DNA from 2 places in the Cytobacillus sp. EB106-05-05-XG126 genome. Region 2 is predicted to be linked to the other one. Evidence: riboswitches for the same ligand, from Rfam matches in the RefSeq annotation. Region 2 holds a riboswitch; the other holds the start of a gene.
What was found. A riboswitch is a leader RNA that binds a small molecule or an ion and turns the genes downstream of it on or off. The one in region 2 is predicted to bind S-adenosylmethionine.
Positions count from the first base shown of each region.

Region 1 (15,497 bases), on a different contig from region 2:
TGTCCAAAACGGCGATACCCGATTAAATCGATGAGGATATCCTTCTGGAATTTAGCACGATACTCACAGGCAATTCTTGCCGCTGCAACTACTGCTTCAGGTTCGTCCGCATTAACATGCATAATTGGCATTTCATACCCTTTGGCCAGATCACTTGCATATCTGGTAGAGCGTGAATCATGTGATTCGGTTGTGAAACCAATTGTATTATTGGCAATGATATGGATTGAACCGCCAGTATTATAGCCAGTCAGCTGTCCGAGATTAAGTGTTTCTGCTACAATGCCCTGACCAGGGAATGCTGCGTCTCCATGAATGATAATGGCTAGAGCAGCTTTTGGATCTACTTCAGGATAACCGGCCTTTGTTCTGTTGTCCTGTGAAGCTCGCGTGTAGCCCTCCACTAGTGAACCAACAAATTCCAGGTGGCTCGGATTGTTAGCTAATGTCAGTCTGGCTATTGTCGTATTCTCATCTTTGATTTGTTTATCAAGACCAAGATGATATTTAACGTCACCTGTCCAGCCGTAATTGATCCCGATGGATCCCTCAGAAGGAACCAGTTCTTTATTCGGGGCATGCTGGAATTCTGCGAAGATCATCTCATATGGCTTTCCAAGCACATGAGCAAGCACATTTAACCTTCCACGGTGGGCCATTCCGATGTTAATCGTTTTTGCTCCATCAGAAACGGATTCAGAAACAATTTCATCCAGTAACGGGACCATTGTATCCAGACCCTCAATGGAGAATCTCTTTTGTCCGACGAAAGTTTTATGAAGGAACTTTTCAAATTCCTCAACTTCAGTCAGTCTTCTTAAAACTTTCAGTCTTTCCGCTTTTTGCATTGACAGCTTGTGGCTGTTGGCCCCTATTTTACGGCGAAGCCAGTCTTTTTCGTTTTCATCAAATATATGCTGGAATTCAAAAGCAATGGGTCCCATATAAGCGCTCTTCAGGAATTCAATTGCTTCAAGTCCGTTGCGTAAAGGATATGTGGCATCTTTGGTAATGACACCAGCAGGGATCTCTTTTAAGTCATTTTCAGTTAAGCCATATTTGCTCAGTTCAAATAAAGCAATTTCCGATTTATTGTTACCCAGTGGATAAATATCGGCAGCCAAGTGGCCATATGTGCGGATATTATCTGCCAGGCGAATAGCAGCAAGTGTTTTCTCAAGCTGTCCGGCATTCATTGGCTGATTTGCAGATGAAGCCATTTGCACCGTTCCTTCACTCGTAAGAGGGGAACCATTTTTTTCAAAGTACTCTTTCATTTCAGGATCAATCGAGGATGGATCCTCTAAATATCTTTCATAAAGTTCAATAACGTAGCCAAGGTTTGGGCCATGAAATCCCTGTTCAAAAGGTCCCTCACCATTCAATGGCTTTTTCATGGAAAATTACCTCCATAACTGTTTTGTAAGTGAATAATTCAATACGTTTTTTCTCTCTAAAAGTACAATACCCATCATAAGAAGGGATTAACAATTCATTTTTACGAATAATAATATTTTTCAGAGGATAAAACGTTTCCACAGCTATTCTAACACGTAAAATCTAGTTGTACAAAGATAAAAACATGAATATAGTGGAAAACTATTAAAAAAATTTTTTAATAATTACTTATTCTAATAAAATGATTTGTAAATGGGTAAACATTTATAAATAAGAAATAACTGAACATATAAAAAAAGCCGAAAAGTTTCGGCTTTAAAAAGTTTCTACCAGGTTAATATAGATTTGTTTCGATTCATTGGTATTTTTTCTGTTTTCTTTAAGGGAAGATTCAATGGCTTCTCTGGTATCTACGGGAAAATCAAAATGACCGCATGTTGTACATTTTTGGAATAAGCTGCCGGCAACATTCACTTCAATGCCATCAATTGTCCGGAAAACGGCTGGCCCATCTGTTTCAGCAAATCTGTGACGGCAGTGACTATGTTCTTGCATAATAGCTTCCCTCCAAGAAATATTATTTTCCTCATTATTATAAAGGAAATATTCTGAACTTTAAAGCGATCTACCTATAACAGTTTATGCCAGGCTCATTTTAAAAGAATAATATGTGTCTTTTTAAGGCACATTAAAATTATTCAAATTCAGGAGGTTTTTCCATGAATATAGGCAGAGCAAAAGAGATTGCTGAGTCTGCTGAAATGCACAGTGTTACTTTAAATGGCATACCGATCATCATTCAGCATGTAGATGAGCAGACTAAGACAGCACGCATTTACACAAAAGCAAATTCTGAAAAAGAAATGAATGTGTCGGTTAACGATTTGATTGAAGAATGAATACCCTAAAAAAACTTTCCAGAATGTAATGGAAAGTTTTTTTGGTTCAAGATCATATTTTAGGCAGAAGGACTCAAGATGCCTGGCCCGATATTTTTTATAACATGAAATATTCAAAAAAGTGTTGACTATTAACGGTTTACTGTAGTAAAGTTTAGAGAAAATTTAATATTTGATTTCTTATCCAGAGAGGTCGAGGGTAAGGCCCGACGACGCCTCAGCAACCAGCAATCGTATTTTGATTGAAAAGGTGCTAATTCCTGCAAGTTTTTTAGAAACTTGAAAGATAAGAAGAATGGCTGTTCACATTAAAAAGTCTTCTTCTTATAGAAGGCTTTTTTTATTTTAAAGAAGGAGTGTTTACCAGTATGTACAATATTGACACCAAATTAGCGCAAATCGGAAACAGGAGCGAATCAGCAACAGGAGCAGTGAATCCGCCTGTATACTTTTCAACCGCCTACCGGCATGAAGGCATTGGACAGTCAACTGGCTTTGACTATAGCCGAACAGGCAATCCTACCCGCCAGCTGCTTGAAAAGGCGATCGCCGATCTTGAAGAAGGCGATCAAGGCTATGCCTGCAGTTCTGGAATGGCTGCCATCCTTACGATTCTTTCCCTCTTTAAATCAGGAGATGAGTGGATTGTTTCCAAGGATTTATACGGCGGAACCTACCGTCTGCTTGAACAGGGCTTCAAAAAATGGGGACTGCAGAGCAAATATGTGAATACGAGCACTCCGGAAAATGTTGAAGAGCTAATCACCGAAAATACGAAAGCTATTTTTCTGGAGACTCCCACTAATCCGCTCATGGAAGAGACAGATATTCAGTTAATAGCTGATATCGCGAAACGGCATAATATTCTCCTGATCGTTGATAACACATTTTACACCCCCCTTCTTCAGCAGCCTCTAAAGCTTGGTGCTGATATTGTCATCCATAGTGCGACAAAGTATCTTGGAGGACATAATGATGTACTTGCCGGTTTAGTTGTCGCAAAAGGCAAACAGTTATGTGAGGATCTTGCCATGAACCACAATGCTGCCGGTGCAGTCCTTAGCCCATTTGATTCCTGGCTTTTGATCAGAGGCATGAAGACACTCTCTCTTCGCATGGAACGTCATGAAAAAAATGCCCGGGAATTAGCGGCTTTCTTATCAGACCACGCTGCCGTAACGGAAGTTCTTTATCCAGGCAAAGGAGGAATGATATCTTTCCGGGTCCAGGATGAATCCTGGGTGAATCCTTTTCTGCAGAGCCTCTCCCTCATCTCCTTTGCTGAAAGCCTTGGCGGAGTCGAGAGTTTTATAACATATCCCGCAACACAAACGCATGCGGACATCCCAGAAGAGATCCGCATTGAAACAGGTGTCTGTAACAGGCTTCTGCGTTTCTCGGTTGGAATCGAAAATGCAGAAGATTTGAAGGCGGATCTTCAACATGCTTTTGCAAAGGTTTTAAAGGAGGCAGTACGATGAGTACGAATTACACATTTCAAACGAAATTACTTCACAATAATCAAAAGTTCGACCCGGAAACAGGAGCTGTCAGTGTACCGATCCAGCATGCCTCCACTTTCCATCAAAAAGATATAGATGCATTCGGAAAATATGATTACAGCCGCAGCCTGAATCCAACAAGGGAAGCACTTGAAGAAGTCATCGCCGAGCTTGAAGAAGGGATTAGAGGGTTTGCCTTTTCTTCTGGAATGGCTGCCATTTCCACAGCATTCCTCCTCTTGTCACAGGGAGATCATGTGGTCATTACAGAAGACGTATATGGCGGAACCTATCGCATGACAACAGAAGTCCTGTCCCGTTTTGGCATTGAGCACACATTTGTTGATATGACTAATCTAGAGGAAGTAAAAGAAGCAATCCGTCCAAACACAAAAGTTTTTTATGTAGAGACTCCTTCCAACCCGCTGCTGAAGGTGACAGATATACAGGCCATCAGTTCACTGGCAAGACAGCATGGAGCCCTGACATTTGTGGATAATACATTCCTTACCCCTGCCCTTCAAAAACCGCTCTCTTTAGGGGCGGATATCGTGCTGCACAGCGCAACCAAATTCTTATCCGGACACAGTGACGTCGTAGCCGGCTTAGCTGTTGTGAAGGATCCGGAGTTAGGTGCAAGATTGGCTTTTCTCCAAAATTCCTTTGGAGCTGTTCTGGGTGTTCAGGATGCCTGGCTTGTTCTTAGAGGCATTAAAACGCTGCAAGTAAGGCTGGATCAGTCTGTGAAATCAGCTGAGAAGATTGCTCGTTTCCTTCATGATCACCCAGCAGTAAACAAAGTTCATTATCCCGGTTTTGCAGAACATCCCGGCTATGAAATTCAGAAAAAGCAGGCTGTGAATGCAGGTGCCGTCTTGTCTTTTGAACTTGAAGATGAAAAGTCGATGAGAGTATTTGTGGAAAATGCGAAAATTCCTGTTTTTGCAGTAAGTCTGGGAGCAGTTGAATCCATCCTCTCCTACCCTGCCAAAATGTCGCATGCAGCCATGCCTGCATCTGAAAGAGAACAGCGCGGAATTACAGACAGTCTTCTCCGTCTTTCTGTTGGCCTGGAGAACGCAGACGATATTATAAAAGATTTTAATGCAGCTTTATCTGCAGTCGAACAAACAAAGCAATCCATTTTACAGCGGGGGTGATACTTTGAGTTTCCTGGATAAATTAAAGAATGAAATCATCATAGCAGATGGCGCGATGGGAACTCTTCTTTACTCCTATGGCACCGACAGCTGTTTTGAGGAATTAAATCTATCGCAATCTGAGCAGATCCAGCACATCCATGAAGCGTACATAGGCGCAGGGGCTGAATTGATCCAAACCAATACGTATGCGGCGAATTATCTGAAACTGCAGCGGTATGGGCTTGAAGACTCTGTGAAAGAGATTAATAGTGCGGCAGCCCGGATTGCCAAAAAAGCTGCCGCGGGACGCGCATATGTTGCAGGTACAATCGGCGGGATCAGAGGATTCAAGCCGAACATGATTACATTGGAGGAAATTAAAAGAAGCTTCCGTGAGCAGCTTTATTGTCTGCTGCTTGAGGATGTAGATGGTATTTTGCTTGAAACCTATTATGATCTAGAAGAACTTGAGACGGTTCTGGCTATAGCCAGAAAAGAAACCGATCTGCCGATTATCGCACAGGTTTCACTTCAGGAAGCTGGAGTTCTTCAGAACCAGACTCCTATAGCAGAGGCATTAACAAAGCTTGACGGCATGGGCGCAGATGTGGTGGGAATCAATTGCAGGCTTGGCCCCCATCATATGCTGAAAACGCTCGAAAGTGTACCTTTGCCAAAACATGCCCATTTATCTGCATATCCAAATGCCAGTATTCCAGCTTATACGGACGGCAAATTCCATTATGAAGGTGATGCGGAATATTTCCGGCAGTCCGCAATAGAATTCCGGAATCAGGGTGTCCGCCTTCTTGGAGGGTGCTGCGGAACAACACCTGACCATATCAAGGCGTTTGCTGATGTATTAAAAGGACTTCCGCCAATCGAGGAAAAAGAAATAAAGGCAGTTAATAAAATTATAGTTTCAGAGAAACCGGAATCATCCAGAGAGCTCCCTCCTCTTCAGGATATTGTCAGAGAAAGGCCATCGGTAATTGTTGAGCTGGATCCGCCAAGGAAGCTTGATACTGCCCGCTTTTTCGAAGGTGCAAAGGCATTGAAGGGTGCTGGAATCGATTCTATTACTCTTGCAGATAACTCTCTTGCTTCACCAAGGGTATGCAACTCTGCACTTGGCTATCTTGTCAAACAGCAGACTGGATTGCGTCCACTTGTGCATGTAACCTGCAGGGATCGAAATATAATTGGTCTTCAATCCCATTTAATGGGTCTTCATGCCCTCGGTTTAAATGATATTCTTGCCGTAACAGGAGACCCTGCCCGTGTCGGTGATTTTCCTGGCGCCTCTTCTGTGTATGATGTTTCTTCATTTGAATTGATCAGTATGATCAAGCAGTTAAATGAAGGATTATCGTTTTCAGGGAAAGACCTGGGCCAGAAAGCTGCCTTTTCAGTGGCAGGCGCTTTTAATCCCAATGTCCGCTCATTGGAAAAAGCGGTTGGGCGGCTCGAAAAGAAACTGGAGCACGGTGCGGATTATTTCATCTCGCAGCCTGTTTTCTCTGAAGAAAAACTGCTTGAGGTTCATGAGGCTGTGAAGGATTTAAAAGCACCTGTCTATATAGGCTTGATGCCTCTTACCGGCAGCCGGAATGCAGAGTTTCTCCATAATGAAGTTCCGGGAATCAAAATTTCCGACAGTATTAGAAGCAGGATGGCTTCATTAAAGGATGATCCAGCACGAGCTGGCGCTGAAGGCATTGCCATTGCCAAGTCGCTGATTGATGCAGCGGCAGAGCTGTTTAATGGCATTTACCTTATCACTCCATTTATGCGCTATGAAATGACTGTCGAGCTATCAAACTATGCCCGTGAGACAACCGAACGGCTTTCAAGGAGGAAACAGCATGTATAAACCATCACTGCAGGAACAGCTAAAAAAGAAGATTCTGATCATGGACGGAGCAATGGGCACCATGCTTCAGAGAGCCAATCTTTCAGCGGATGATTTTGGCGGCGAAGAATATGAAGGCTGCAACGAAAATCTAAATATTACAGCTCCATCTGTTATTGAACATATTCACCTTGAATATTTAAAAGCCGGTGCAGACATTATTGAAACCAATACCTTTGGTGCAACCAGCATTGTTCTCGCAGATTACGATCTGGAAGAAAAAGCTTATGAATTGAATAAAATTGCTGTTGAAATTGCCAGAGAAGCTGCAGACCGTATATCAACTCCTGAATGGCCGAGATATGTGGCAGGCGCTATGGGACCAACGACGAAGACACTGAGTGTTACCGGCGGGTCTACATTTGAAGACATGATAGCTGCTTATGAAGAGCAGGCCAGAGGGTTAATAGACGGGGGAGCGGATCTTCTTCTCCTCGAAACCAGTCAGGATATGCTGAATGTGAAGGCTGGTTTTATCGGCATTGAAAAGGCATCAAAAAAGACGGGAATAAAACTGCCGCTCATTGTTTCCGGAACAATTGAACCGATGGGCACGACCCTTGCAGGCCAATCGATTGAAGCCTTTTATATTTCGCTTGAACATATGAAGCCTCTGGCAGTTGGACTCAACTGTGCGACAGGTCCCGAATTCATGCAGGACCATATCCGTTCTTTGTCAGGATTGGCATCCACAGCAGTCAGCTGCTATCCCAATGCAGGATTGCCTGATGAAGAAGGACAGTATCATGAAACTCCCGAATCATTGGCGAGCAAGCTTGAGGGTTTTGCCAAAGAAGGCTGGCTGAATATTGTAGGCGGCTGCTGCGGAACCACACCTGAGCATATCCAGGCAATTGCTGAGTCTGTTAAAGATTATAAACCAAGGAATTATGAGGGGAACTCCCTGCATAAAGTTTCCGGAATTGAACCTCTGATTTATGATGATCCAACTTTAAGACCCATAATGGTCGGTGAACGAACAAATGTAATTGGTTCCCGCAAGTTTAAAAGACTGATTGCAGAAGGAAAGTTCGAGGAGGCTGCTGAGATAGGCCGTGCCCAGGTAAAAGGCGGTGCCCATGTTATTGATATTTGCCTGGCAGATCCAGATCGTGAAGAAATGCAGGATGTTGAGAATTTCATCAAGGAATTAGTGAAAAAAATAAAAGTTCCGCTCGTGATCGATTCAACAGATGAAAAAGTGATTGAAAAAGCTCTCACCTATTCACAGGGTAAAGCCATCATAAATTCGATTAATCTGGAAGATGGAGAAGAACGCTTTGAGGCGATTGCCCCTCTCGTTCACCGCTATGGTGCTGCAGTGGTTGTCGGAACGATTGACGAAGAAGGAATGGGTGTTACGGCTGAACGTAAACTTGAGATTGCAAAGCGTTCTCATGATTTGCTTGTAAATAAATATCATATCCCGCCTCAGGATCTTATTTTTGACCCCCTCGTCTTCCCTGTCGGGACAGGGGATGAGCAATACATCGGGTCTGCAAAGGCAACGGTAGATGGAATCAGACTTATTAAAGAGGCTCTGCCGGAGGTTCAAACCATTTTGGGAATCAGTAACGTTTCCTTCGGCCTCCCTCCTGTTGGCAGGGAAATTTTAAATTCTGTATTTCTTTATCACTGCACCCAGGCAGGCCTGGATTATGCGATAGTGAACACAGAAAAACTCGAAAGATTTGCTTCCATATCTAAGGAAGAGGTTTTAATGGCTGAAAAGCTGCTATTTGAAACTACTGATGAATCACTTGCCATTTTCACTGATTTTTACCGGGATAAGAAAAAAGAAAGCAAAAGTGTTCTTCCGGATATGACACTTGAAGAACGCCTCGCCTATTATATACTTGAAGGAACAAAAGAAGGGCTGCTGCCGGATCTCGAACTTGCTCTCCAGGCATACCCTGCTCCGCTTGATATCATTAACGGGCCTTTAATGAACGGAATGAAGGAAGTCGGGAGATTGTTCAATGATAATCAGCTGATTGTCGCAGAGGTTCTGCAGAGCGCCGAGGTTATGAAAGCATCTGTCGCTTATCTTGAACCGCATATGGAAAAAGATGAAGCCCAATCTTCATCCAAGGGGAAAATCATCCTGGCAACCGTTAAAGGTGATGTTCATGATATAGGGAAAAATCTTGTGGATATTATTTTAAGCAATAATGGATATGAAGTGATAGATTTGGGAATCAAAGTCTCCCCTGCTGAACTGATTGAAAACATCAGGCGTGAGAATCCGGATATGGTTGGCCTTTCAGGTCTGCTTGTTAAATCTGCACAGCAGATGGTCATAACCGCACACGACATGAAACAGGCTGGAATTGATATTCCGATTTTAGTTGGCGGCGCAGCCCTTTCAAGGAAATTCACGGATACTAAAATTTCAAAGGAATATGACGGTCTCGTGCTGTATGCCAAGGATGCTATGAACGGTCTCTCTTTAGCCAATCAGCTTCAGGAGCCTGAAGAGGCTGAGAGGCTGCGAATCCAGCAGGAAGAAAAACAGGCAGCAGCGCTTAATGCGGTACCATATGACCGCGGATCAGTGGCGGTTGCAGTAAAGCCAAAACCGACCGTCAGCACAAAGGTGCCAGTTTTTGTTCCAAAAGATTTAAAAAGGCATTTGCTGAAAACCTATTCCCTATCACATATTGAACCCTATATTAACAAGCAGATGCTTATTGGCCATCACCTTGGCTTAAAAGGAAACCTGCAAAAGCTGCTTGCGGAAAAAGATGAAAAAGCCATTAAAATTAACGCTATGGTTGATGAACTGATTTCTGAAGCAAAAGAGAAAAACTGGATTGAGCCAAAAGCAGTTTATCAATTCTTCCCTGCCCAGTCAGACGGCGATAAGGTGTTTATCTATGCTGAAGACGAAAAAACGGTCATCGAGACATTTGAGTTTCCTCGACAGGAAACAGAGCCATTCTTATGTCTGGCAGATTTCCTTAAATCAAAAGAAAGCGGTCAAATGGATTATGTATCCTTCTTTACTGTGACAGCCGGGAAAGGAATACGCGCTATTGCAGATCGTTTAAAAGCCGAAGGCAGATTCCTGGAAAGCCATGCCCTGCAGTCGCTGGCCTTGGAGACGGCTGAAGGCCTTGCTGAGCTGATCCACCGCCAGATCCGCGATCGCTGGGGGTTCCCTGATCCGGTTGAAATGACGATGAAGGACCGTTTTGCGGCGAAATACCAGGGGCAGCGCTTTTCATATGGCTATCCTGCGTGCCCTGATCTGGAGGACCAGAAAAAGCTGTTTAAGCTTATACAGCCAGAGGATATCGGTGTTCACCTTACTGAAGAATGCATGATGGAACCTGAGGCTTCTGTATCTGCAATGGTGTTTGCCCATCCTGAAGCCAGATACTTTAATGTATTGAGATAATAGATACCCGGCAGGTAAAATGGCCGGGTATTTGCCTTTGCCTCCTCACAGCCTATACAATGAATACATAGCAAGGAGGGAGATTATTATGAATGTTCTCTGGGATTTAGATGGCACGATTCTGGATACTTGGCCCACTTTGGTTCGGTCTTTTATTCGCATATCCGGCAAAGAGCTGGATCCTCAGGAAGTGCTCACGCCCCTGAAAAACGGGACAGCCTATCAGAAATTTGATGTTCCTCCAGAAAAAATTGCTGATTTCCGTCAAATGGAAGCAACTTTTATGCATGATGAAAAGCCATTGTTTCCATATGTAAGGGGAATATTAGAGCGAAATAATGTTAACGTGCTTGTCACCCACCGTAACCGGCAATCAACGGAGGAACTGCTGGAGTATTGGAAACTTACTTCCTATTTTGAAGAAGTTATCTGCCCGGAATTTGATGGTTTCTCTTTAAAGCCGCATCCGGAGTCCTATGAATATCTGCACCGTCGATATCATATTGATTTGGCCATTGGCGACCAGGATACAGATTTAATGCCTGCCAGACAGATCGGCATCAGCACCTGTGCGTTTCGCAGCACTAATCCCTATGCAGACTTCTCGATTGATTGTTATTCAAAATTTGAGATTGCGATAAAGTGAAACTTCAATCAGTGGGGGTGTTCCTTATCCCCCACTGATTGTTAGTCGCGTTCAAGTGTCGCTAAGATCTCCGCTAGCGCTTCGATCAATCGACACTACGAACCCGATTGGTTCAACTAAGCCTCCGCCTTCGCGCCGGCAAGTTTCACTGTATCTCACCAATCGGGCCTTTACATTATAAAGCGAGCCCCTAGGAGCCGCAGCTAGATTGGGAAGTTTGACTCCCACTTATCCTCCTTTGGCTCCTCTGAGTTTTGAAGTGGGGGTCTTACTGCCCGTTAGACTGCGATAAAAGGAAACAGGACTTCACCTTGGTGAAGTCCCACTTTGCTTCTGAGCGAGCTAATTAGCTGATTTCCGCGTATTGATCCTGACAACTCTGTCCGTTTGTGAATCAAACTCAATATCAATGTATAAACCGAACTCTTTGCCGCCATCCTCTATCCATAGCTTAAACCTTTCGATTTCTGTGGTTTGTCTCTTTTCTCTGCCGATATGCAGGTAGTCAAGGATTTTAGCTCTTGGGTATTTCTCTTTTGCTGTCTGCATAGCAAGTCTGCCCCATTTTGCATAGGCTGGTTCCGGTCTCTCTGCATAGGCTTCTACAGTGATTGCCCGAATGGGAATGTATTCTGATAAGAACATCAATACCATAAGGCTGATCATTAATTTCTTCATCTTAAACCTCTTTCCGGTAAGTATCCTAATCGCTATTGACGCTATTCATCGTTTCTTCCTTCATCCGTTCTTCCTCTTCTTCTACACATATATAAGCAATTTGTTCTTCCATTAGATGATGGAGAATATCCTTATCATCCGTACAGGAAACGTCTTTTCTTTTTTGCATTTTCATCTCTCCTCTCCCTTGTTCATAATGGTTTTTTTAGATCCATTCGCAAACCTGGATATTGTTTTTTTATCCACAAAGATGAGGTGGAAAACATACATGAAGATTGACTTCAGCAAAAACAGCATAAACAGCTTCATCTGTGAAAAGCGCCGAAGTTTCCATATTCCGATCTTTTTGAACCAAGTATAAAAAGGATAGGCGAAAAAGGCATCGACCACCCCATTTAGAAGTAAATACAGTAACGGCTTACTATAGGTTAATTTTAATATCCATATAGACCCTGCAAAAAAAGGTCCTAATACTAATGGCAGTTCACCACTAAGCTTGGGATGAAATCTTGCCTTAATCGTCCACCATTTGTTTTTTTCAGCTATAATCCCTTCTATTAATACATAAAACCCCATAAATAGAGCAGAAGGATAAAATCGCTTAAAATCTTTTTTGCCTATAAATGGAACAGTCAGCCAGGAAAGGATAATTATCAGCACCAAATATAGCTTCTTTTTCATCTTACCCCACCTTTTTTTAAAGGTTTTGTATTTAGAGGAATTTTATTCATCCTATTTACGGGAGCCAATGAATTTTTTTCGATATTGCGTGAAATTCGTGTTTTGAAAGTTCCAATATGTGCAATAGATTAACAAGCATAGAAGGAGCTGATCAGCATGCTGACAATGTACAAGTGCAAGAATTTCAATAAAACGGGTAAAATTCTTCTTCCCAGCAAGTGGCGCAGCCAATTTGGTCTTTTGCCGGGAAAACTGGCTGATCTTCGCTTCGATCATGATCAGATAATTATTGAAAGAGCCAATTTGGAATCAACCCACAATAAAAGACTTATTTCGGAAAATGGCTCCATCCATATCCCCAAAGAACTTCAGCAGCTGCTGGATATAACAGAGGAAGAAGAATATTGCCTGTATATTGATGAGGAAGATAAGAATTTTGTTCTAAAGATGATTTCAGAAAACTAAAAAGCTGCAGCCAGTTTTTCAGCAGCAGCTTTTTAACAAATATATTTTCCTGTCAGATTCGTTAGTGCCATGCAAAACTTTTCCCAGCCATTAGGGAAAGACTGTATCCCCTGACTCTCAAAACTATTTTCCTTCGTGACCAGCTTTATGGACCATGTCACACTATCCATTAACATCCCCGGATTTTTGTATTCTTTCTGCCACTTCCAAAGTTTCAGCCGGTATAATTCTTTTTTAAATTCTTCAATGCTTCCTGACTTTGTCGGCAGCTCATTTCTTGATGAAAAATTACTTAAATGCCATTCAAAATAAACAAAACGCCCATTGATGAAATCCACTTCAATTTTGTACCATGGCCCCGGATAACCGCCGAGGCTGACGCTCAAAAGGATGGGATCTTTATCAGGATCAATCGTGACAATATTGTTTTTTATATGGAAAAGCTCTCTTTTCCTGCTGATGACTGACTTCACATGTGCTAATTCAACAGGTTTTGCGCCGGTTCTCTGAAAATTGCTTGGCCTATTCATTTCATCCAGCAGAGAAGGAATGGATATAGCCCCCTTTTTCTCCAGGATATCTAAAATATTCTCGAAAATACTCATTTATCTTCCTCCACTTCAAAAACCAGGGTAGGTTTATCGCAGTCTAACGGGCAGTATGACCCCCACATCAAGATTCTGATGAATCAATGGAGGATAAGTGGGTGTCAAACTGCCCATAAAGGCCGAAAAGCGAACAAAGACTAAGAACGCCACGTCCTCCCAAAAGCTGTCGCATTTGGTCGTGCGATGCTCATGCTCCGAAGCCTTCCTTGTCCTGTGGGCCTCAACTAACAATCAGCAGGGAGAAAAGCACTCCCCACTGATTGAAGTTTCACTTTATGTAACACAAAGATAGTTTTCTTCACTAATATCCTTTTTTCCGCAGGTGCAAACATTCTTTCGTACTTAAGAGGCTATAATGAATAAATTGTACCTGCTCATTGCACGCTATGGAATGGGAGGTGCAGCCATGGATCCAATAAAACCAGGAAGCAAAAAGATGCCGGACTTCGAAGAATTGGATGATAGGATGATTGCCGGGCATACTTCGGGGCCGACACTTGTGATAAAGACCAATCTTGATCCGAAAAATTCGACTGAAGATAATCCTTACTACAAGAATAAAATGGAAACGGATACAGAAGAATTTCGGGATTATTTTGAGGAGTAAAAGGAAACCGGCAGGCTATTTGCCTGCCGGTTTGCTGTATTATTTAGAAATCAAAATTGTCAGGGTCGGGACCTACTCGTCTATTTTCATTTAAGCTGCTGATTTTGTCCATATCATCTGAAGAAAGTTCAAAGTCAAATACATCAGCATTTTCAATAATGCGATGTTCTTTTACTGACTTTGGAATAGTAACAATTCCGTTCTGAAGATCCCATCTTAAGATAACTTGTGCAACCGATTTGCCGTACTTTTGGGCAATTTCCTTCAATACTGCGTTTTCAAGAAGCTCTCCTTGTGCGAGTGGTGACCATGCTTCTATCTGAATTTCCTGATTTCTGCAGAAGTCTCTAAGCTCAGACTGGCTGAGTAAAGGATGAAGCTCCACCTGATTGACCATCGGCTTTATCTCGGCATCCTTCATTAGATCTTCCAAGTGATGAATCTGGAAGTTGCTCACACCAATTGCTTTTACTTTCTTCTCTTTATAAAGAGTTTCGAGTGCTTTCCATGTTTCTTTATACTTCCCTTTCACTGGCCAGTGAATAAGGTAAAGGTCAATATAATCAAGACCAAGCTTTTCAAGACTGGTTTCAAATGCCTTGATTGCAGAATCATAGCCCTGGTTAGAATTCCAGACTTTCGTTGTAATAAATAGCTCTTCCCGAGGTACGCCTGCTTCCTTGATTGCCTGGCCTACACCTTCTTCATTCTGATAGACTGCTGCTGTATCAATGCTTTTATATCCTGCTTTCAGGGCTGATTTAACTGAATGGACAACTTCGTCCCCGTCCTTAACTTTGAAAACACCAAGACCAAGCCAAGGCATTTTGACACCGTTATGTAATGATACAGCTGATTGTAAATTTTCCATTCTTTCACCTCATTTTAACTATTGGATTACTGGATAATTTTCTCACATTCTTTTCAGTTATCAAAATTTTATGCTTGAACATGAAAGTTTTGGCGGATGGTTGTCTAAGAATAATTTTATACTGTGATTTATATCACATTTCAGCTAGAATATCTTCTATATAATGACAATAAAGTGAAACTTCAATCAGTGAGGGTGTTCCTTATCCCCCACTGATTGTTAGTCGCGTTCTAGTTTCGCTAAGATCTCCGCTAACGCTTCGATCAATCGACACTACGAACCCGATTGGTTCAACTAAGCCTCTGCCTGCGCATCGGCAAGTTTCACTGTATCTCACCAATCGGGCCTTTACGGGCAGTTTGATCCCCGCTTAACCTCCTTTGATTCCTCTGAGTCTTGAAGTGGGGGTCTTACTGCCCGTTAGACTGCGATAAAATAATGAATTACAAGCAGGTGAAGAATCATGCACGATTTTAGAACACTTTTTGAAGAAATAGGCGGAACTGAACCAATTGAAAAACTTGTCGAGGCGTTCTATCCGCGTGTGTATGCAGATCCAGTTTTAAGTCCCCTTTTTGAAGGAGACATAGAGGATATTAAGCGAAAACAAAGAATGTTTCTTACACAATTTCTTGGAGGACCGCCTCTCTACAGCCAGGAGTTTGGCCCGCCGGCAATGAAACAAAGA
Region 1 is NZ_JBYTDU010000001.1:1,020,402-1,035,898, reverse strand. Features, by position in the region: gene AC3WTL_RS05190 (2-oxoglutarate dehydrogenase E1 component) at 1-1,397, opposite strand, end outside; gene AC3WTL_RS05185 (hypothetical protein) at 1,714-1,953, opposite strand; gene AC3WTL_RS05180 (H-type small acid-soluble spore protein) at 2,118-2,297, shown strand; SAM riboswitch class I at 2,475-2,590, shown strand; gene AC3WTL_RS05175 (methionine biosynthesis PLP-dependent protein) at 2,666-3,778, shown strand; gene metC (cystathionine beta-lyase) at 3,775-4,959, shown strand; gene AC3WTL_RS05165 (bifunctional homocysteine S-methyltransferase/methylenetetrahydrofolate reductase) at 4,964-6,814, shown strand; gene metH (methionine synthase) at 6,807-10,253, shown strand; gene AC3WTL_RS05155 (HAD hydrolase-like protein) at 10,342-10,899, shown strand; gene AC3WTL_RS05150 (DUF3889 domain-containing protein) at 11,242-11,577, opposite strand; gene AC3WTL_RS05145 (hypothetical protein) at 11,603-11,746, opposite strand; gene AC3WTL_RS05140 (hypothetical protein) at 11,749-12,258, opposite strand; gene AC3WTL_RS05135 (hypothetical protein) at 12,415-12,723, shown strand; gene AC3WTL_RS05130 (hypothetical protein) at 12,756-13,328, opposite strand; gene AC3WTL_RS05125 (hypothetical protein) at 13,687-13,938, shown strand; gene AC3WTL_RS05120 (aldo/keto reductase) at 13,982-14,809, opposite strand; gene AC3WTL_RS05115 (globin domain-containing protein) at 15,273-15,497, shown strand, end outside.
Region 1: linked by a shared signal. The riboswitch ahead of AC3WTL_RS05175 (methionine biosynthesis PLP-dependent protein) and the one ahead of AC3WTL_RS20645 (homoserine dehydrogenase) in region 2 are both predicted to bind S-adenosylmethionine.

Region 2 (15,497 bases):
TTGAAGACCGGGAGAAAAATCCTTTTAAAGATAGTAAAAAAGAAGAAGTATCTTCAGACCGGGTATTTGAAGAAGAAGAAAGGTATGAGTATGAATATGACCGCATGAAGGCTGTACAGTATGCAGAAAAATGGTGGAACACTTATAATCCGGCCTATAAGAAATTTGATGTGGATTGCACCAATTATATTTCCCAGTGCCTTCATGCAGGCGGCGGCCCAATGAGGGGATACCCCAACCGCGGTAAAGGCTGGTGGATGAGAAGCGGGAATTGGAGCTACAGCTGGACAGTAGCGAATTCAATGCGGTGGTATTTGCCCAGTTCAAATTCAGGGTTGAGGGCTGAGGAAGTCTCCAGTGCGGATCAGCTCTTAATAGGAGATGTTATTTGCTACGATTTTCAGGGAGACGGGCGCTTTGACCATACAACAATCGTGACGGGCAAAGATGCATCAGGAATGCCCCTCGTCAATGCCCACACCTATAACAGCCGAATGCGCTATTGGGCTTACGAAGATTCAACAGCTTATACACCAAATATTAAATATAAATTTTTGACAATTACCGATGATCAGTAATTTGTATGGTGATTTCAACGTGATATAATAACACATGCAGATTTAATTTAGAGGTGAAAAAAGTGGGATTGCATGTAGTATTATATCAGCCGGAAATTCCGGCCAACACAGGCAATATAGCCCGTACCTGCGCGGCTACTGATACGACATTGCATCTGATCCGGCCGCTCGGCTTTTCAACAGATGATAAAATGCTGAAGCGGGCTGGCCTGGATTACTGGCAATTTGTAAAAATTGTTTATCATGATTCATTGGATGATTTCTTTAAAAGCACTGAACAAGGTGAATACTTCTATTTAACGAAGGATGGCACCAAGCCATATTCCACTTTTGACTATAGCAAAGTCGAGAAGGATTATTATTTTATTTTCGGCAAGGAAACGACCGGTCTTCCCAATGATGTTATTGAAAGAAACAAAGAGCGCTTGTTAAAGGTACCAATCAACAATAATATCCGTTCGCTTAACTTATCCAACACAGCTGCCATTCTTGTCTATGAAGCACTGCGCCAGCAGGAATACTTACATTTATCATAGGAAAACACAGGGCCTGAAAGATTATCAGGCCTTTTTCTTTGGAGAAAACTTTCTTCTCTGGGTAAAATGAAAAAGTACATATGGAAAGGATGAGATGTGATGAATGAAGTTACCAACTTGCTGATGGACCATCGTTCCGTCCGGAATTTTGAGGACAGGCCTCTGTCTAAAGAGCAGATTGAAACAATTGTACTATCTGCTCAAGCTGCTTCCACTTCAAGTTTTGTCCAGGCCTATTCAATAATCGGAGTGACAGATAAAGAAAAGAAAGCGAAACTTGCTGAAATGGCAGGCAATCAGAATTATGTAGCTGATAATGGCCATTTTTTCGTGTTTTGTGCTGATCTGCATCGTCATGAAGTCATCGGACAAATGGAAAATAAAAATGTAATCCCATCAATCGAAAGCACAGAGAAGTTTATGGTGGCTGTCATTGATGCTGCTTTGGCTGCGCAGAATGCTGCCATTGCTGCAGAATCGCTGGGACTTGGACTCTGCTATATTGGCGGAATAAGAAATAATCTGGAGGGAGTGGCTGAGCTATTAAAAACACCAGATCGTGTGATTCCTTTGTTTGGACTGGCTGTTGGCTACCCTTCCAAAAAGAACGACAAAAAACCGCGGCTCCCTTTTCAGCACATTTATCATGAAAATGAGTATAATCAGGATGAAACAGCATACCGCCAAGAGCTGGAAGTGTATAATAAAATCATTTCCGAGTATTATGATGAGCGTACAGGCGGCAAGCGGAAGGACACTTGGACCAGTCAAATTGCCGGCATGCTCGAAAAGCAGACACGCATGTATATGAAGGATTTTGTTCAGAAAAACAAGATGGATTTAAGCTAGGAGAATATTGAAATAAGAAAAAAGCTGCTGAATAGATCAGCAGCTTATTTTTTGCTTACGCCTGGCTTGTCATCATAGCCGGCAGTGAAAATAGCAGCAAGGAAAGCAACCATTACACCGATAATAATAATTGTACCCATGTATATGTAATCCTCCTTTAGCGGTATCTCAATAGGCAAGCATGTAAATATAAGCTTATTATAGCCCAAAAATGTATAACTGTGAATGAAAAGTATGGAGTTTTTTTTACAGTTAGATTCCTGCAGCAAAGTATTCCTAATAATTAATCCCCGTAAAAAGTACAAACCAAACTCTTAATAGTTTACGCATGTTCGATTGCCGGTGCGCATAGAGTATATTAATCGTCTCTGATAATGCGACAGGGGGAGGTCCTTATGGATATTCTAAAAAAAATTGAGATGTACAGACACGAGGAAGAAAAGCTTAAATGGGAAGGGACTTTTGGAGAGTATTTAGAAATTGTCAAAGAGAAGCCATGGGTTGCCCAGTCAGCACATTCGCGGGTATATAATATGATTAAGGATGCCGGTGTCGAAGAAGTGAAAGGGCAAAAACGATACCAATTTTTCAGCAATCAGCTCTTTGGATTAGAAGAAGCATTGGAAAGGCTGGTAGAAGAGTATTTTCACCCTGCTGCCAAACGCCTTGATGTCCGTAAAAGGATCCTTTTATTAATGGGTCCTGTCAGCGGCGGTAAATCAACATTAGTGACAATGCTAAAGAGAGGCTTGGAGCAATATTCCCACGCTGAAAGGGGCGCGGTCTATGCTATTAAGGGCTGCCCAATGCATGAAGATCCGCTTCATTTAATTCCGCATCACCTCCGCAAGGATTTTTATGATGAGTATGGAATAAGAATTGAAGGAAACCTATCGCCATTGAATAGTATGCGTCTTGAACAGGAGTATGGCGGCCGCATAGAAGATGTTTTAATTGAACGAATCATTTTCTCCGAAGACCGCAGGGTGGGGATTGGAACTTTCAGCCCTTCAGATCCGAAATCCCAGGATATTGCTGATCTGACTGGAAGCATTGACTTTTCAACTATTGCTGAATATGGTTCAGAATCCGATCCTCGTGCCTACCGTTTCGACGGGGAACTGAATAAAGCAAACCGCGGTATGATGGAATTCCAGGAAATGCTGAAGTGTGACGAGAAGTTTTTATGGCATTTATTATCCCTGACTCAGGAAGGCAACTTTAAAGCCGGACGCTTTGCCCTGATTTCGGCAGATGAGCTAATTGTCGCTCACACGAATGAAACAGAGTATCGTTCATTCATTTCCAATAAAAAGAATGAAGCTTTGCATTCCAGGATAATCGTTATGCCAATCCCATATAATTTAAAGGTTTCAGAGGAAGAGAAGATTTACGATAAAATGATCCGTGAAAGCGATGTTTCCAATGTGCACATTGCACCGCATACTTTAAGAGTGGCAGCGATGTTTACGATTTTAACCCGCATGAAGGATCCGAAAAAAGGCGATATTGATTTAGTTAAGAAAATGCGTTTGTATGATGGAGAGAGTGTTGAAGGCTATAATAGAGCAGATGTGGAAGAATTGAAAAAAGAGCATGCAGATGAGGGCATGAGCGGCATTGACCCGCGTTATGTCATCAACAGGATCTCTTCGACAATCATCCGCAAAAATATCACAAGCATCAATGCGCTGGATGTATTGCGATCGCTAAAAGAAGGATTGGATCAGCATCCATCCATTACTCCAGAGCTTAAGGAAAGATATCTGAACTTTATTTCTCTGGCCCGCAAAGAGTATGATGATATCGCTAAGAAAGAAGTCCAAAAGGCATTTGTTTACTCCTATGAAGAATCTGCGAAAACGCTTATGGAAAACTATCTTGATAATGTTGAAGCATACTGCAATAAAGCGAAACTGCGCGACCCATTAACCGGTGAGGAAATCAGTCCGGATGAAAAGCTGATGCGCTCAATCGAAGAGCAGATTGGCATCTCCGAAAATGCGAAGAAAGCATTCAGGGAGGAAATCCTCATCCGCATCTCCGCTTATGCCAGGAAAGGCAAGCGCTTTGATTATAATTCGCATGACCGTCTGCGCGAAGCCATTCAGAAGAAACTCTTTGCCGACCTGAAGGATGTCGTGAAAATCACAACATCTTCAAAAACGCCGGATGAGCAGCAGCTGAAGAAGGTGAATGAGGTAGTAGCACGTCTGATCGACGAACATGGATATAACTCCACATCAGCAAACGAACTGCTCCGCTATGTGGGAAGCTTGCTGAATCGATAAATGGAGGGCCTGGCAGTATTGCTGCCAGGCTTATTTTTTAGTATGTAATTAATAGATTTAATACATATAAAAAAAGAGGCTTCGAAAAGCCTCTTCATCCATTTTTGTCGATTTTTAATGCGGGTTCTTTCTTTTTTTTCTGGCATTCCGGACAGATTGGCTTATTTTCAAGGTAAACGGTCCGCTCAAATATCGATAATTCACCGCACCAGCTGCAGCAAAGGATTTCACTCATAAAATCCCCCCCTTTTGTATAATCCTATTTACACTTGGCCATAATTATGCCTGCAGAATCAGTATAAAAGTTTAGATTAGCCCGTTTAGGGGTATATATACAGCAGAGGTGATATTCATGAAAAAGAAAGAATTAGATAAGGATTATACACCGAGAAACAGCTCAATGGCAGAAAATATTGAGGAAATGGAAAACCTGGGCAAGCAGATGGAAAATCTCCGGACCAATAAAGAATTAAAAGAGGATTACGATAAATATCCGGATCCTATTCAGAATAAAAACAAGGACAAGAACCTTCGCTAACCGCGGAGGTTTATTTTGTATAAAAAATGGGCTTGTCCAAAAGATGCTTCGAATGTCTTATTGTCAAAATTATTTGTAAATTATTTTGTCTTCCCGCATATGATAGAGTAATAAACATTTCTTTGTATTGGTGCATGAATATCAAAATCACTGCCGGGAAATGAATCTATGAAATGAAGGCAGACTGCTGAAATGGGGATGTTTCATCTTTTTTGACACTCGCGATATTGTATGTTGGAAAGCTGTAATGTGTGAAATTTAATTTAAAAGGAGGGGTTAACATGACGAATGTCAATAACCATCAGTTTGTGATTTCCCAAGAAGATTGGTCCCTCCATCGCAAAGGCTATGATGACCAGCAGCGTCATCAGGATAAAGTCCAGGAAGCAATCCGCAACAATTTGCCTGATTTAATAACGGAAGAAAACATTGTAATGTCGAATGGGCGGGAAGTGGTAAAGATTCCGATTCGCTCATTGGATGAATACAAAATCCGTTATAACTATGATAAAAACAAACATGTCGGCCAAGGCGATGGAGATAGCCAGATTGGAGATGTAGTGGCCCGTGACGGATCCGGCAGCAAGAAAGGACCCGGAAAGGGGCAAGGAGCAGGCGACCAGGCAGGCGAGGATTATTTTGAAGCAGAAGTATCACTGATGGAAATTGAAGAAGCTTTATTTAAACAATTGGAATTACCTAATTTAAAGAGAAAAGAACAGGATGAAAATGTGATAGAGGATATTGAATTTAATGACATCAGAAAGACAGGGTTAATGGGCAATATTGATAAGAAAAGGACCATGATGTCGGCATTTAAGCGCAACGCAATGAAGGGAAAGGCAGCGTTCCACCCGATTTATAAGGAAGATTTGAAGTTTAAGACCTGGAACGAAATTGTAAAGCCTGATTCAAAGGCTGTCGTGCTTGCGATGATGGATACGAGCGGATCGATGGGGATATGGGAAAAGTATATGGCCAGAAGCTTTTTCTTCTGGATGACGCGGTTCCTGAGAACCAAATATGAGACAGTTGAAATTGAATTTATTGCCCACCATACAGAAGCAAAAGTGGTTTCAGAAGAGGACTTTTTTTCAAAAGGAGAAAGCGGTGGAACGATTTGTTCATCTGCCTACCGAAAAGCACTTGAGCTGATAGATGCCAAGTACGATCCGCGTAAATTTAATATTTACCCTTTCCACTTCTCAGACGGTGATAACCTGACCTCTGATAATGCCCGCTGTGTCAAGCTGGTGGAAGACCTGATGAAGGTGTCCAATATGTTTGGATACGGTGAGGTCAACCAGTACAACCGCCACTCGACCCTGATGTCCGCCTATAAAAATATCAAAAATGATGATTTCCGATATTTTATTCTTAAGCAAAAAGCAGATGTATTCCATGCGATGAAAAGCTTTTTCAAACAGGAAGAGGATAAGAAGAAATATGCCTAAAGAGAGGGAAACCTCTCTTTTTGTTTCAGCAAAAAGCCCCCATTTTCAGGGGGCTGCTGCTATTTAAGCCTGTCCTTTGTAAGCACTTCTTCCCGATTTACTTCACCACTGGTTTTCACCTCTGCTGAAGTATGTGAATGCTGTACACGACTGGAATTATCGTTGACACAGCATGTATCAGCGGATTTATCTGCCAGTGTTTTGATATCCGATTCATGGACAACCTCCCGGGCTGAAGCACTCTCCATATATCCTTCAGAGTTTTCGGCAGTGATTCTCTGGTTGTCCTGAGTGGAGTTTGGATATTTCCCATAATAGTCAGCGATTAAAACATACTTTCCGTCAAAAACCATGCCTGCGTATTGATCCAGGTCATGTTCATCAAACCGTGTACCATCTTTTTTATCGGGATCAATTCCTGAACTTGTGGCAGGGTCTTCTCCCATGAAAAGAGCTTTAACAGAATCAAGAAAGCGCTGATTGCCCAGCTCCTGGGAACCGACTATTCGCAAGTTCACTCCGTAATTGTCTGCAAAGCTCTCAAGATTTGCGCCATCCTTTGAGACGATCACGAGATTTTCCTTCTGATATCCATTTGACCCTGCACCTTCAATGGCTTCTTTAAGCTCTTGCTGTGTATCGTATCCGCCTATTAATATATTCTTCTTCATATTTTTCACTCCCAGTGTATTATGATATTTTTTTATTTTCCCTGATTTGCAGGCGGAGAAACGTTCTTTTACTTTTGAAGTCAGGATGCAATAGCATATAGTCCGTATTTGGCACAAGCCATAAAAATTAATAAAACTCAAAGAATACAGTATGATAAAGAGATAATAACTGAATTGAATTGCTGCTGGAGGTGGGCAGATATGGAGATTGAGAAACTGACTAAAAGGTTAAGGAACAGAACCCCAATCATTTTGGGGAGTGAGCGATTTTCGAAGTTCGCTATTTTGCTTCCGCTGGTTGAAATCAATAATGAGGTACATGTCCTATTTGAAGTACGTTCACTAAAAATGAGAAGGCAGCCTGGGGAGGTATGTTTCCCCGGCGGAAGGATAGATCCGGAAGATAGGGATGAAGAGCATACGGCCATCCGTGAAACCTCTGAGGAACTCGGTGTGGGCGATGACAGCATCACAAATGTTTCCCCGCTGGATTACATGATTTCCTTCGGTCAAATTATTTACCCTTATGCAGGCATTATCCAAAACCCAGACAAGATTGTGCCGAACCCTGATGAAGTAGAAGAGGTTTTTACTGTGCCTCTGTCATTTCTGAAAAAAGTAAAACCGGAAACGTATCACGTGAATTTTAAGGTAGAGCCAGAAGAAAATTTCCCTTTTGATTTGATTGCCGGAGGTGAAAATTACAATTGGCAGACAAGAAGAGCGGAAGAGGTATTTTACTATTTCCAGGATAAGGTCATCTGGGGGCTGACTGCCAGAATTCTTAAGCATTTTCTTGAGATCATAACGGAAGATTTCAATGAAAGTGAAAGCGTCTGAAGAAAATAATTTTTCAAAAAAGGTTGACGCAGACCTGATAAATGTTTATGATTCATATAAATTGAATACTTAGAAACTTCTTATCAAGAGAGGCGGAGGGACTGACCCTATGAAGCCTCGGCAACCAGCATTCATGCACGGTGCCAAATTCAGAGGAATACATTTTCCGAAGATAAGAAGGCGGAATGAACGGAATATTAATTCAAACCCCTTCTTGTCTGTAATGGACGGAAGGGGTTTTTTGTTTTTACGGCGGCTTTATAAATTTTATCAAGGGGGAATAAATAATGTCAGCGATAACGATCGGGCTATTGGGGTTTGGAACTGTAGGAAAAGGAGTGTATGAAACAATCAGAAAGCATCAGGAAAGGCTTCAGGCGATACTTGGGAAAGAAGTGAAGGTTTCAGCTATCCTGGTCAAAAATGTGAATAAACATTCTTTGCCTGATGAAGAGGTGCTTTTAACAGATGACTTTCAGGATATTATTGAGCTTCCAAAGCTTGATGTCGTAATTGATGCCATTGTTGGCAGGGAGCCGGGCTATACGTATCTGCGCCAGGCCATATCGAGAGGATGCCACGTCATTACAGCGAATAAAGAGATGTTTGCATTTCATGGAAGTGAGCTTGCGAGGCTGGCAAAAGAAAAGAATGTATCACTGGGATTTGAAGCAACAGTCGGCGGCGGAATCCCCATCATTCAGACCATCAGGCAGCTGCTGAATGCCAACAGGATCGAACGGATTGAAGGAATTTTAAATGGCACATCCAATTTCATTTTGACAAGTATGCGCGAGGAGAACGTATCATTTGAAGAAGCATTGAAAATCGCTCAGGAAAAAGGCTATGCAGAAGCCGATCCTAAAAACGATATCGAAGGATATGACGCCTTTTACAAAGCAGTTGTTCTGAGCGAGCTTGTATTCGGGAAAGCGCCGGAACAGGAATACTCTGTAAGAGAAGGCATTACTGATATTACGATTGAACAAATCCGTTTGGCTGATTCGCTGGGGCTGAAATTTAAACATATAGCATCAATTCAGAAGGAAAAAGATTCTGTCCGCTGTACAGTAAAGCCGGTCCTGACAGGAGAATCTCATCCTTTATACAGAGTAGAAGGCGTGCAGAATGCCGTTTCAATCGATGCGGATATTGTCGGAAATATCAGTTTGCAGGGACCTGGAGCAGGCATGTTCCCGACAGCGAGTGCGATTATTGAAGATCTGATTCATGTGGGCAAAGCCGATTTACCTTCAGTATTTGAGGAAGCTGGATCGGAAGAAAATGTTCCTGAACAGCCGCTCTGGGTTATATTGGGTGATGCTGAAGGATATGAATTCCCTGAGGGAGTTGAAATCGCCAGCAAAGTGTCAGAACAGGCCCTGATCGTTAAGGGAGCTGCAGAAGCTGTGTCATTATTAGACAAATCCGGTTTGAAGGCTTATCAAGTGCTTGGAGATTATGCAGTCACGGCAGGGAAGTATAAGCAGGTACAGCCGGTCTAAAAAACAGAAGGGGCAAGCCTTTGAGCTGCCCCTCCTGAAGTATGTTTAGAGATGGTGGATACTAAGCCTGCTGTTTATTAAATAAAGGATTATTTAATCCGGAATACAGGTCTTTAACATGAACTGTTACTATCTTAGCGCCAATCTGGACATGGACCATATTATCAAAAACAGCTGTTACCAGGCCGTTTAATGAAACATTCGCACCAATATTTAGATCTTTGCCGGGAGATTTAACATTTTTCTTGTTTGCCATCGTAACACCATCCCATTCCAATTTATTGAAACTTATACATAGAATATTGCCTTTTTATAGTAAAATAAACGCTTTAATAAAAAAAGTCCAGTAAAATAGCTTGTTTTTTTATCGACAAATTGCAATGAAATTAGACACTTATCTAAAAACAGCAGATGGTACGTTGAACTGCCTCCATAGGAAGAGGATGAAAAGAATGGACAGTCCCCATGCGGCAGCTGGCCGCTTGTGGTGCACCCAAAGGATGGTAAACATAACAGCATTGAAAAGAATCGACCATTTTAAACTCCAGCCATTATCGTACTTTATCAAATTTAATTTGATGTCAACAACCTCATTTACAGTATAGAGAAGGACCCAGCCTAAAATATAAAGCAGTTTCTTAATAAGTTTGCCACCAGGAAATCTGTATAAATAGATCAAAATGGTTACCGGATACTTTACAGCCATTATGGAAAAACTGACATGGGTATTTGTAAGATTCACCTTCTCATCGACCCCCTGTGGATCATATGTCCACATCGGATAAAAGTCTGAGAGCAGATATAAATATAAAAAGTCCCCTAATATGTAAAAAAGGATGGTGGGATAATACATTTTCCAATTTCTCCAGTCACCCCACTTCCATAGAGCGAAAATCCACAAAAAAGCATAAAGAGCATTCATCCATTCACCTCTTCCCAGAGCGCACAGTTATTCCTATCCTATCCAATTTAAGAAAAAATAAAAAAACTAAGCAGGTTAAGACAAATAAATAACCGGAAAACCCAATCAGAAGGGGGCTTTCCGGTTGCTTTTTTACATAGCTGTTATTTTCTGTTCCGTGATACATAAGGACTATCCGCCATCCAGAATCTCCAGGGATAATCCCGTGCTTCACCGGAATTATCAATGCCTATTCGTTTTCCCCGTTTGATTTCCCCGGGAGGGATTCCTTTAGCAATCATTAGAGGAGGGCTGGTAAAATGGCGGCCATAATCATCTATTGTTATATCAAGGGCTTTAGTTAATTTACCGGGACCATTAGTGAGGTTTTTAAGATCTTCCATCTTACGTCTTTTCTTCATTAACTCAAGTCCTTCGACAGGTTCAATCCCTCTGATCAATACAGCTTCCGGCTTTTCTTTTGGGCCGCTTACCACATTAACAAGGCAATGGGTATGCATCACATAAGTGTAGACAAAACCGGGTTCATTGAACATGATCTCGGTCCTTTTTGTTCTCCTGTTTCCAAAGCTGTGTGCTGCTCTGTCTTCCGGGCCCATATAAGCTTCTGTCTCAACAATATAGCCTGATGCCATTCCTTCTTCAGTTTCTTTGATCAATAAGCAGCCCAGAAGTGCTTCAGCCAGCTGAAGCGTCGGCTGCCGGTAAAAACTTTCTGGAAGAGGAGCATATTGTGTTATTTCCTTCATAGTCAATCTCTCCAATAGTATTTTATGAGGTTCAGTCTTATGTTTTTACCCTGTGCTATTTTTTCATAACCATACCCAGTATAATAGCAAAAGGAATACAAGACAGGATGTGTGGATTAATGAATAAAAATATCGGTTTTATCGGATGCGGAAAAATGGCTCAGGCAATAATCGGGGGTATATTAAAATCTGATCTGGTGAATGCAAGGCAGATTATTGCTTCAGCGAAAACGGAGAAGACGCTTGTTGACGTTAAAAGCAGGTGGGATATACAAACACGCTTTTCTAATAGTGAGGCAGCTGAGGTAGCAGATATACTGTTTCTGGCTATTAAGCCTGATGCGCATGCTGCGGTTATTGAAGAAATTAAAGATAGCATTACTTCCCATACAATTATCATAACGATTGCAGCAGGCATAAGTCTTTCTTTTATGGAAAAGTCATTTGGCAGAAAGATTAAAGCAGTCCGTTCCATGCCTAATACCCCATCATTGGTAGGTGAAGGCATGTGTGTTCTTTCAGCGAATGAATCGCTATCTCCTGAGGAGATGGAAGATGTAATCAAAATATTTTCATGTATTGGCAGAGCAGCGGTTATGGAAGAAAAGATGATGGACGCAATTCCGGCTATCAGCGGTTCTTCGCCCGCTTATGCCTATATCTTCATTGAAGCATTGGCAGATGGAGGTGTAAAAGCCGGATTGCCCCGTGATCAGTCTTATGAGCTTGCAGCACAGGCTATTTTGGGGGCAGCCAGGATGGTGCTGGAAACAGGCAAGCATCCTGCGGAATTGAAGGATGAGGTCTGTACTCCAGGAGGTGCAACAATAGAAGCTGTTGCCGAACTGGAGAGAAAAGGGTTCCGTTCAGCGGTCCTGAGTGCGATGGAACAATGCTTTGAAAAGACAAAGGCACTTTCCCGGAAAAATAATTAGCCAAGAATTATCTATCTGGACCCGGCACTTTTTATACTGCCGGGTTTTTCAATGGTTTTAGGCACAAATAAAAAGAAAAACAAGAACATTCCACAGCTAAATGGAATATATAATAAGAAAATTTAAATTTTAATTCCGACTTGACTCATAGGAATACATGTATTATAGTAAGTCATTATGATAACATCTTTTGGGGAGGATTCAGTCCGATGAGTACAGGACTTTTAGTTTTAAATATTATCGTAATGCTGCTTCTTTTAGGCGCATTATTCTTTATGCAGAAAAAGCATATCTCATTCTCAAAGCGTGTGTTTACAGCGCTTGGTTTAGGGATCCTGTTTGGCTTCGCACTTCAGCTGATATATGGACCGGGTGCTGAGGTTATTGCCAAATCAGCAGACTGGTTTAATTTAGTTGGCGGAGGTTATGTGAAGTTCCTGCAAATGATCGTCATGCCGCTTGTCTTCATTTCGATTTTAGGTGCTTTTACTAAACTGAAATTAACAAATAATATTGGAAAAATAAGTGTCCTTATCCTTGGACTGCTTGTAGGTACCACTGCAGTTGCTGCTGCTGTCGGAATTGCAACAGCTGTCGGTTTTGACCTGGAGGCTGTCCAAATCAGCGGAGGGGATGCTGAGACTGCCCGCGGCCAACAGCTTGAAGAAACCTATCAGGGCATTGAAGGAAGAACGTTCCCGCAGCAAATGCTTGATTTGCTTCCGGCCAACCCATTCCTTGATTTTACAGGGGCAAGACCAACATCTACGATTTCAGTCGTTATCTTTGCAGCCTTTTTAGGGATCGCTTATCTTGGTGTGAGAAGGAAATCACCAGAGCAGGCTGAACTCTTTGCGAAAATTGTGGATGCATTCTATGCAATCATCATGCGAGTTGTTACATTAATTTTACGCTTGACACCATATGGAGTTTTGGCAATCATGACGAAAACAGTCGCCATGAGTGATTTTGACTCCATTTTGAATTTAGGAAAATTTGTTATTGCTTCTTATGTGGCACTAGCCATTATGTTCCTGATTCACCTGCTGCTTTTAACATTAAGCGGATTAAATCCAATCACATACTTGAAAAAAGCATTCCCGGTATTGACCTTTGCTTTTACGTCAAGAACAAGTGCGGGTGCATTGCCTTTGAATATTAAAACGCAAAAGTCACTCGGTGTTCCTGAAGGAATTGCCAACTTTGCAGGATCATTCGGCCTTTCCATTGGCCAAAATGGATGTGCGGGAATCTATCCGGCCATGCTTGCTGTAATGATTGCTCCGACTGTGGGCATTAACCCGCTGTCACCGGGATTTATCTTTACTCTCATTCTCATTGTAGCGATCAGCTCCTTTGGTGTGGCAGGGGTCGGCGGCGGTGCGACATTCGCAGCGATCCTGGTACTATCTGCCCTTGATCTGCCTATTGCACTGGCTGGTTTGCTGATCTCCATTGAGCCGCTAATCGACATGGGACGCACAGCCCTTAACGTCAGCGGATCTATGACTTCCGGTATCCTAACGAGCCGAATCACAGGTGAAATGGATGGAAACCTTTATAACGATATAAATGAAAAAATTGAAGCAGAAGCATAAGAAAAATCGACAGGTGCCTGGCACCTGTCGATTTTTTTCATTTGACCGTCTTTTTTATAACCGTTAAGGACGTCATGGCGCCCACGAATAGTATGGTTATAAACGAGTACAGGAATTTTTCAATACCGACTATCTTTAATCCGCTTAAAATAACCAATCCATCAATTGCGAATATCAAAGCGCCGATATTAATAGGAAGGAGCTTTGTCATCAGCTGTGCCAGCAGGTCTGTACCCCCTGTGCTGGTTTCATAACGGAGCATAAGGCCGATCCCAAAACCCACCAGGCATCCCCCTAAAATGGAGCTGGGCAATATGGAAAGCTCAAAATTCCCCCGTATTTCCGAGAGCAAATCAATAATAAAGGATGAAATCAGAAGGCCATGCAGGCTATAGAAGAAGTATTTTTTCTCGTAAAACCAGGCAAGTACATATAATGGAATGCTCAGGACAATCATGCTCAATCCAGTGGGAAATTCGTAGTAATAATGAAGGATCAGCCCTATGCCAATAATGCCCCCGTCAAGTAAATGGTGGGGGACAAGGAAGCCGTTAATGCCAATGCCTAATAATAAACTTCCTATTAAAGTTACAAGCAGCTTTTCAAACATAAGCCCATCACCCTAACTTGTCCATTCTTTACTTCTAGAATATGAAGGTTCAGGGATGAAATAGAAGCGGTTCCATGCAAAAAAAAGCTTGTCCGGATTGGACAAGCTTTTGATCTTATTCAGCTGGCGCTTCCGGTTAGTGAGGCAGGAACGCAAGCTGGTAAAAGAATAATACTGCAAATAAATATACAAGGGGATGAACGTCTCTCCATTTCCCTTTTACCACTTTCATAAGCGGATAAGCGATAAATCCAAGTGCAATACCTGTAGCAATACTGGATGTCAGCGGCATGCTTAAGATAATCAGGAATGCAGGGAATGCTTCATCAAGTTCATTCCATTTAATATGAGAAATACTGCCCATCATCAGACTTCCAACGATAATCAGGGCAGGTGCAGTAATGGCAGCAAGACCTGATACCGCACTGACAAGAGGTCCGAAGAAAGCTGAAAGCAGGAACAAACCTGCAACAGTCAAGGTTGTTAATCCTGTTCTTCCGCCGACTGATACACCTGTTGAAGATTCAATATAGGCTGAAGTCGGACTTGTACCGAACATGGCACCGATAGAAGTAGCGATGGAATCCGACAAAAGGGCCTCACGTGCTCTGGGCATCGTTTTGCCTTTCATTAATCCGGCCTGCTGGGCAACACCAATCATCGTTCCGGTTGTATCAAAAATCGTTACAAGCAGGAAGGAGAAAACAACGGCGTATAAACTGTGCTGGATAACATCTCCGATTGCTTCGAATGGATTTAAAATGATGATCCCATCCGGAAGCGAAGGCAATGAAACAAATCCCTGGTCAAAAGAAAGCTGTCCTGTAAAGAAGGCAATCAGGGCAGTGATAATCATGCCGAAAAATAAAGCCCCGTTAATCCCGAGCGTCATGAGAATTAATGTTACAGCAAGGCCGACAAGAGCAAGAATGGATTGAGGAGAATGCAAGTCTCCGAGTGCAACAAGATTTGTTGGGTGGCTTGTAATCAGCCCGGTTAAGCGCAACCCGATAAAGGCGATAAACAACCCGATTCCGGCAGTAATTCCGTGCTTTAAATTATCCGGTATTGCAATAATCAGCTTTTCCCGGAAAGGGGTAAGTGACAATATAATAAAGATAATACCAGCAATAAATACTGCTGAGAATGCAGTCATGTAATCTATATTTCCGTGGGTGCCGACAACAGAGTAAGCAAAATAGGCGTTCAGGCCCATTCCCGGTGCGATGGCAATTGGATAATTGGCGAACAGTGCCATCCATAGAGTACCTGCGACAGTTGCAATAATGGTTGCAGAAAAGACTTGCTCAAAAGGTACACCTGCATCAGATAAGATGACAGGGTTTACGACCACAATATAAACCATTGTTAAGAAAGTTGTGATGCCTGCCAAGACCTCAGTCTTTACGTTTGTTTGATTT
Region 2 is NZ_JBYTDU010000011.1:32,231-47,727, forward strand. Features, by position in the region: gene AC3WTL_RS20600 (amidase domain-containing protein) at 1-578, shown strand, start outside; gene trmL (tRNA (uridine(34)/cytosine(34)/5-carboxymethylaminomethyluridine(34)-2'-O)-methyltransferase TrmL) at 641-1,114, shown strand; gene nfsA (oxygen-insensitive NADPH nitroreductase) at 1,214-1,963, shown strand; gene AC3WTL_RS20615 (PrkA family serine protein kinase) at 2,359-4,254, shown strand; gene AC3WTL_RS20620 (hypothetical protein) at 4,349-4,489, opposite strand; gene AC3WTL_RS20625 (hypothetical protein) at 4,607-4,792, shown strand; gene yhbH (sporulation protein YhbH) at 5,074-6,246, shown strand; gene AC3WTL_RS20635 (general stress protein) at 6,306-6,917, opposite strand; gene AC3WTL_RS20640 (NUDIX hydrolase) at 7,119-7,757, shown strand; SAM riboswitch class I at 7,835-7,936, shown strand; gene AC3WTL_RS20645 (homoserine dehydrogenase) at 8,045-9,262, shown strand; gene AC3WTL_RS20650 (hypothetical protein) at 9,324-9,518, opposite strand; gene AC3WTL_RS20655 (CBO0543 family protein) at 9,657-10,184, opposite strand; gene AC3WTL_RS20660 (DNA-3-methyladenine glycosylase) at 10,328-10,933, opposite strand; gene proC (pyrroline-5-carboxylate reductase) at 11,053-11,868, shown strand; gene AC3WTL_RS20670 (L-cystine transporter) at 12,078-13,466, shown strand; gene AC3WTL_RS20675 (YitT family protein) at 13,504-14,076, opposite strand; gene AC3WTL_RS20680 (NCS2 family permease) at 14,213-15,497, opposite strand, start outside.